DNA from 2 places in the Photorhabdus viridis genome. Region 1 is predicted to be linked to the other one. Evidence: predicted binding sites of a transcription regulator. Region 1 holds the regulator's gene; the other holds the start of a gene.
What was found. The regulator LexA, encoded in region 1, represses DNA repair genes until DNA is damaged. The targets are predictions, from matches to a motif close to TNCTGTATGTACATACAGNA.
Positions count from the first base shown of each region.

Region 1 (4,256 bases):
GATAACGTAAATATCAGCCCCGTTTCATTTAAAGTAGGTGATTTCAGGAAATGGGGTAAATTCTGTTAACCACGGTGGTTTTTATAATTTAACCAGTAAAATAGCATTTTCACCTTCCCCCTGAAGTATTCTTCAAGGGGAAGTATTTAATATAAATATTAATGAAGTATACGAGATGCTGACGGCTCCGTGAGATCAATTTCATACCTTTGTTGTTCTTCCATTCTACTGCGTAAAACATCTTCTACTAATGCAGAAAACCCTGTCATCATTTGCCGTTCCATAATAACGCCTTTTGGCTCAGGCCACGGCAGGCTGGCAATTGGCCAGTCACAATATAATTTATAATAATTAAACTGCTCCAGCCGATCTTTACTCTTGTCAAAATCATTACTCCAGTAGGCATTACCCAACCGGAAGTTTGTATAAAACTCATCAAAGCTGCTAAAGATTTCATAAATATAATCAGCGGTTTTCAGCATATTTTTCCATGCCACTTCTTCACTGATATAACCAGCACAAAAACAGTTACGGCTTAAAACAATTGCAAGCCACAAATCAAATCCCCACACCAACGCAGGTGGGCGCCTATTAACAGTTTGAGAACATTTACGAATAGAGTTAGGTGTTACTTCAACTAATTTGGCAAGAACTTTAAACATTTTGCCATCATTAAGCGCAGCATCAACAGAAAAATGTTTTGAATGCACCCCACCCCACAAACCAGTTAACATTTTCATATAACCTTCTTCATCAATAATTCCCCAGTCACTGTATAGTTGGGATTGATGTTCCTGAGTAGATGATAATGGGAGCAGGTAGTAACGATAGTTATCATGAGCAACCCGTGACTGCAAAGGATAATGCTCCAGAGTTTCACTCCAAAAGCCCTGCCAATAGTCACTCACAATATTTAACCGCAATACCTGGCGCTTTTCTTCCGGTAAAAAAGATAAACCTGCTTGTTGATAATAACGCCGTTGTTCCCATTCAGGACGTTTAATAATACGATAAATAATAACTAAAAGTAACATTACTGAAAATAATGCTGCAATGACTACTTGTGCCAGAAGTAAATAGTCTATAGCAGGAACGGATACATTATCTATTATAAATAATACAATTGCCACAGATAATATAATTCCCATACAGACTGCAATTACAAATAAAATATTAATCAATGCGTATAATGAACTCAGAAAAGGTAACTTTCTTTTTTCACAGATAATATTCTTTATTACCTGATAGCCTTTAGCAGGAAACTGCCTATAATGAGGCTGATTTTGTAAAAGTTCTTTCATCACAAATGATTCCTTTCCGAAAATTATCTACCATATATGATAATTCTTATCTGTATTATCACAAACCTCGATAAAACATTATTTTTGCTGCTAAGTATCAATTTAACCAAATTAACTCTATCAGGGGACAAGCACAATGAACTTTTCTGGAGAATATTTTCTATCGTAGAAACATGATAACATTCCAATATTGTTATCATGCTGGCTGTAAGGGGCGTAATGAAACTGATCAACCAAAAAAAGTTACTGGAACAAGCCGAAGCTATTTGCCTGACACGGGGAGTTCGCTTTACTCCGCAGCGGTTTGAAGTTTTGCGTCTGATTTCAGAGCAACCCGGCGCAATCAGTGCTTATGATTTACTGGATTTATTGCGGGAAGCAGAACCACAGGCTAAACCACCAACCATATACCGGGCACTGGAGTTTCTGCTGGAACAGGGATTTATTCATAAAATAGAATCCACCAACAGTTATGTGCTGTGCCACCATATCGAACAACCAAGCCATACATCAGCAATGTTTATTTGCGATCGCTGCGGTTCTGTTACAGAACGGGATGGTGGAGCCGTTGAATCCGCTATTCAACAGTTAGCAAAAACTGCTGGATTCAGTTTACGCCATACTGTCATTGAAGCGCATGGTTTGTGTTCCTCTTGTGCAGAGATTGAATCCTGTACTGAGCGGGATGAATGTCAGCACGACCACAGTATTGAGGTAAAAAAGAAATAGAGAACCTGTAAATAGCGGCAGGCAACCGCAGAATCATGTTCAAGATAATCATATTGATAAACCAATAACATGATTCTGCTGGAATATTGCAACTTTTTGACAATCACCAAAAAACAACGATTCGATATTTTACTATCAAAACCCATCACCGTTACGAATCACCCCGACGGCTAATCCTTCTATTATCAGGCTCCGTTCACGCAGATCCACCACGATTGGCTTAAACTCAGGGTTTTCTGCCAATAATTCAACTTTATTTCCAGTCTGTTTAAAACGTTTTACAGTTACTTCATCTTCAATACGGGCAACAATAATCTGCCCATTACGAACATCCTGTGTTTTATGCACAGCCAACAGGTCACCATCCATAATCCCAATATCTTTCATGGACATACCGCTGACTCTTAACAGGAAATCCGCACTTGGCTTAAACAGTGCAGGATCAATCCGATAATGACTTTCAATGTGCTCTTGCGCCAACAGTGGCTCACCTGCGGCTACACGACCAATCAACGGTAAACCAGATTCTTCTAGCAGCAAACGGATACCCCTGGATGCCCCGGCAACAATCTCTATCACCCCTTTGCGAGCCAATGCTTTTAAATGCTCTTCAGCCGCATTAGGTGAACGGAAACCAAGACGTGATGCAATTTCAGCACGCGTTGGCGGCATACCCGTTTGCGAAATGTGGTCACGCACCAAGTCATAAACCTGCTGCTGCCTTACGGTAAGTGCTTTCATTTCACCCCCTGTGTGTTTATACAGTCAAACTGTGAGTATATACAGGTAAATAGCGATTGGGAACCTGCCAGGGCAGAAAATCAGTCTAATATAGTATAATGACTCATTATTAAACTAAATCAGGTCACAAAATAGTGCCAGAGAATAGTACTCCAGACAATTAACGACAGCATCATCGTCAGAAAGACCGCCGCCGATCCCATATCTTTTGCCCGGCCGGACAGTTCATGGAATTCACTGCTAATACGATCAACGACAGCTTCAATAGCACTGTTCAGAATCTCCACAATCACCACCAGCATCACTGAACCAATCAGTAAAATGCGTTCAATTGCGCTGATATCCAGATAAAATGCAACAATTACCGCCAATATAGATATGATTATTTCCTGCCGGAAAGCCGCTTCATTTTGCCACGCAGCCCTGAGGCCTTTCATCGAATATACGGTTGCTTTGATGATACGGGTCAGTCCCTTGGATTGATTTGCCATAAGTTACTCGCACCAAATATAGGGTTATTTATCACTTTTAACTTTTATTATCGTCTTAACATAACAGATCTCAATACTTGTTTCTGGTATGCTTGCGACGTATTGCTAACAGGAGGCTTCAAGTTATTTATGTCAGGTTGGCGTAAAATATATTATAAATTATTGAATTTACCACTAAAAATACTGGTAAAGAGCAAACTTATCCCTAAAGATCCCATTACCGAATTACGGCTCGATACGACACGTCCGATTCTGTACGTATTGCCGTATCACTCCAAAGCAGACTTACTGACATTACGTCAGCAATGTCTTGAGCAGGATCTGCCGGACCCTTTAAACTCACTGGAGATAGGTGATACTGAGCTTCCGGGCTATGTATTTATTGATAATGGCCCACGCGTATTCCGCTATTGCGCACCAAAGCAGGAATCCGTAAAAATTTTCCATGCTTATCTGGATCTGCATCGTAATAATCCAAACTTGGATATTCAAATGCTGCCAGTTTCTGTCATGTTTGGTCGTTCACCCGGACGTGAAGGACACAGCACCCCACATCTGCGGCTACTTAATGGTATCCAAAAATTCTTCGCCGTTCTCTGGCTGGGCCGGGACAGTTTTGTGCGTTTTTCAAATACAGTATCTTTGCGTTATATGGCAACTGAACATGGCACGGACAAGACCATTGCTCATAAGCTAGCTCGCGTGGCGCGAATGCACTATTCACGCCAACGTCTGGCGGCAGTGGGGCCGCGTCTGCCTGTTCGTCAGGAGCTGTTTAATAAGCTGCTGGCTTCAAAAGCAATAGAAAAGGCCGTTATTGATGAGGCCCGCAGTAAGAAAATCTCCCATGAGAAAGCGCAACAGAATGCTGTTAACATGATGGAAGAGATTGCCGCGAATTTCTCTTATGAAGCGGTACGGTTGTCAGATCGTGTACTTGGTTGGACCTGGAACCGTCTGTACCAAGGGATCAATGTTCATAATGCTGAACGCA
Region 1 is NZ_JBEJZY010000033.1:9,628-13,883, forward strand. Features, by position in the region: gene ABR397_RS14895 (DUF1266 domain-containing protein) at 159-1,301, opposite strand; gene zur (zinc uptake transcriptional repressor Zur) at 1,521-2,030, shown strand; gene lexA (transcriptional repressor LexA) at 2,166-2,771, opposite strand; gene ABR397_RS14910 (diacylglycerol kinase) at 2,891-3,262, opposite strand; gene plsB (glycerol-3-phosphate 1-O-acyltransferase PlsB) at 3,392-4,256, shown strand, end outside.

Region 2 (4,256 bases), on a different contig from region 1:
CAATCTTTCCAAAGAAAGAAAAGATGAGACCCAATTATCTGATGAACATTTAACTGGCTGGCGAGATATCCGTCTAAGGATCAGTCGTCATCTGACACCACAATCCGCTTTATTCCGCCATGCGATCCGTATGTCTGTTCTGTTGTGCAGTGGCTACGCCATGATCCAATTGCTGGATCTACAACGCGGGTACTGGATTTTACTCACCAGTCTGTTCGTTTGCCAACCCAACTACAGCGCTACCCGCCGCCGTTTGGCACTGAGAATAATAGGTACCGTTGCCGGAGTATTAATCGGCCTGCCAATCCTCTACTTTGTGCCATCTATTGAGGGACAATTGGTACTGATTGTTATCTCTGGGGTATTGTTTTTCGCTTTCCGTAATATTCAGTATGCGCACGCGACCCTGTTTATCACACTATTGGTATTACTATGCTTCAATTTGCTGGGTGAAGGCTTTGAAGTCGTATTACCTAGGATTGTTGACACATTAGTTGGCTGTGGTATCGCCTGGTTAGCAGTAAATTTCATTTGGCCAGACTGGAAATTTCACCAGTTACCACAAGTGATAAGCCGGACGATGGACACCAATTGCCGCTACCTCGATGCCATTTTAGTTCAATATTATCAGGGAAAAGATAATGGCCTGAGCTACCGAATTGCCCGCCGTGATGCTCACAATAGTGACGCGGAGCTGGCATCGGTTATTTCAAACATGTCTGCCGAGCCGAAAAGTTATCAAACTTCCCAAGAAGAAGCATTCCGACTACTGTGCCTGAATCACACCATGCTGAGTTACATCTCTGCGCTGGGGGCACACCGGGATAAATTGGATAACAAAGTTATTCTGGATATTATGAATGATGCGATTTGTTATGTCGATGCAACATTAAAACCGGCATTAATAGATGATGATAGAATTGAGCAAATATCTGTCAATATAGCGAAAAGAATTGAGCAAACCCCAGCAAAAAGAGATAGTAAAGAACAGCTGGTATTGCAACAAACAGGTTTATTAATAGGGTTGTTGCCTGAAATTGTCATTCTTATTAAACAAATTAATCAATCATAACCAGATTGATATACTGGGGCAGTCAACTGCCCCTTTTATTTAGCTATTCACGATAAAGATCTAACAAGCCAGCTCCTTATGCCAGCGTAATAAGTCATTACGAATCTGTACCGGTAAAACGGCTGAATGGCATCCTTCAATTGCACCAGCCAAAGCAAGTAATAAACTAACATTAGATTTTCTTTTATATTGATGCAGTTTTAAATAACTGGCTTTCGCACCTAACAGCCGTAAATCTTCAACTTTACATATTCCTACCTTCCATAACTGGCGTTCAAGAGACATTCCAAGATTAGGCAAATCTTTCAAACGTGTTGGCATCTTCTTTTTACCCGTCATTTCAATTAATGAATAGTGATAAGCCAAATACGCATATTGAGATAGTAACTCTTGATCTTGCCAAAGTGATTCAACAACCTGGTAATAACGCAAAGTTACCGGCACTCCCTTTTTCGAGTAAATATAGTTTTTCATCCCTCTGGCTTTAAATAATACTTCTGCATGGCCATTTCCCCGTAAATATAGTTCCCCATCAGCAATAATCGCAAACATAATCCCGTTAGCCAGCAGGCTGTAACCGCCGAACTGTGGCTTCCTTGTCAATCTTCCAAATGAAGAAAAACCACTTTTGAGTTGAGTAAAACGCACCTCAGACAACAACATACAGATCACTCCATGAGTTTTGTACAAATAAATCTTTTATCCATAGATTTACCCCAGCTATTAGAAAAATAAATAACAGGAACAAACAATTGAAAACATACGCAATTCAATTTTCCCTGCCAATGGTTAAATGAGTTTCAAGCCATTTATCGTAAATATTTGCGAAGCTCTTTGAAAAAATAGACTTGATCTTAGCCTGACATGAAGATACTGTATATTAATACAGTTACTTGTGGCGGGGTTCATTATGGGCATTCAATCATCCTGGGTTTACCTTCCTAAACATCAGTTAACAGAAAAGCGACTATCACTCTCTTCACCTGCGCAAGATAATTCAGCCGGACGTGGTATCGTGAGTGAATTGATTTATAGTGATAACCAAGCTGTCATTAATCATATATTGCTACCTTTGTTACGCCAGTCAGGAAATGAAGCCCGCTGGTTGCTATGGGTTAGCCCTCATAAAAAACTGAGCCGCCAATGGCTAATTCGCTCCGGATTACCTTTAGATAAGATTGTGCAATTAAATCGTATCAAGTCCATTACAACGGTAGACGCAATGGAAAGAGCGTTAGCAAGTGGTAATTACAGCGTGGTTCTTGGCTGGTTGCCAACGTTATTAGCAAGAGATACGGTAAGATTACAGTCTGCGGCACAAAAAGGTCATGCATTGGCCTTTATTATACGCCCACAAGATGTAAATAAAGGAGCCAATGGCACTGAATCGCAATCAAATTTACTAAAAATTCATTCCATTTACTATCATTGACCAAAATTAGGAATTATCTCGATATTCATGACACAAAATAACCAATTTAGGCTCAAAATCACTAATCACATCTAAAATCAATTAATTAAGATGGGATTAGTTGTAAAGAATAGTAAATTTTTTTTAAAAATCATACATTATCTTTTAAATTTTTTGCGCTATTAATCAAGGGCCACTTGTAACTTTTTAACTTCGTTGTAGACTTTACACCATTAAAGATTACTGCCCTTGGTTCCTTATGTATTGTTTGGTCCATTTGATTTGATGAAAGTGCAGTATTCTTAACTGAGTTTTTTAATCAATATGGCTAATAGCCTATCTCAGTAGATATAATTTAGTGCAGGCCATTCTTATGGATAAATAGTGAACACAGATAGCGTACAAAATTCAAAACGTACATGCAGTAACAGTACATGAAGAATTTGAACCCTGCTCAGTGAGCGCTATTATTACTAAAGCATGGCAAATGAAATAACCTAATGGGATAGGCAGTAAGTAAAAAGGCTCCCGAAGCCAATTGCCTATTGGGTGATGATAATAACGAGGCGTTAAAATGAAAAAGACAGCTATCGCGGTAGCAGTAGCAGTGGCCGCTTTCACAACCGCAGCACAAGCAGCTCCAAAAGACAACACATGGTATACCGGTGGTAAATTGGGTTGGTCCCAATACCATGACGTAAACTTCTACGGCAACGGTTATACCAATGAAATCGGTAATGGTCCTACTCACAAAAACCAACTGGGTGCTGGTGCTTTCTTAGGCTACCAAGCCAACCCATATCTTGGTTTTGAAATAGGTTATGACTGGTTAGGCCGTATGCCTTATAAAGGTAATGTAAACACCGGCGCCTTCAAAGCTCATGGTTTCCAACTGGCGACTAAATTGAGTTATCCAATCATGGATGATCTGGACATCTATACTCGTCTGGGTGGTATGGTTTGGCGTGCAGATTCCAAAGCGAATTACGGCGCCACCAACACCCATCTGAAAAATCATGATACAGGCGTTTCCCCACTGGCCGCGATTGGCGTTGAGTATGCTCTGACTAAAGATTGGGCTACCCGTCTGGATTACCAATGGGTTAACAATATCGGTGACGCAGGCACAGTAGGCGCACGTCCTGATAACGGCCTGTTGAGCGTAGGTGTTTCTTATCGCTTCGGTCAAGATGAAGCAGCCGCTCCGGTTGTTGCCCCAGCTCCAGTTGTCGCTCCAGCGCCAGTCGTTGAGAACAAACGTTTTACTCTGCGTTCTGACGTTCTGTTCGCATTCGCCAGCGCTGAGCTGAAAGCAGAAGGCCAGCATACTCTGGATCAACTGTATACTGAATTGGCAAACATTGACCCAACTCAGGGTAAAGTGCTGGTTCTGGGCTACACTGACCGTATCGGTAAAAATGAATACAACCAGCCATTGTCTCAAAAACGCGCTCAAAGCGTAGTTGACTATCTGATCTCTAGAGGCATCCCTGCCGGTAGCATCAGCGCAGAAGGCCGTGGTAAAACAAATCCAGTAACTGGTTCTACTTGCGACAAAATCAAAAAGCCGAGCCTAATCAACTGCCTGGCTCCAGATCGTCGTGTAGAGATCGAAATCCAAGGTATTAAAGAAGTTGTTACTCAAGCGCAAAAAGCTGTTCATTAATCGTCTTTATTGATTACATTAGTCATTAAAAGCGCAGAAAACCCCATTTTCAGCTGGGGTTTTCTTTTAGCTGTTTATTAAAATCTTATCTCAACTTGCCAAGAATC
Region 2 is NZ_JBEJZY010000005.1:111,071-115,326, forward strand. Features, by position in the region: gene yccS (YccS family putative transporter) at 1-1,072, shown strand, start outside; gene ABR397_RS03245 (TfoX/Sxy family DNA transformation protein) at 1,133-1,735, opposite strand; gene sulA (SOS-induced cell division inhibitor SulA) at 1,983-2,504, shown strand; gene ompA (porin OmpA) at 3,058-4,149, shown strand.
Region 2: the regulator LexA is predicted to act here: its motif matches at 1,944-1,963, upstream of sulA (SOS-induced cell division inhibitor SulA).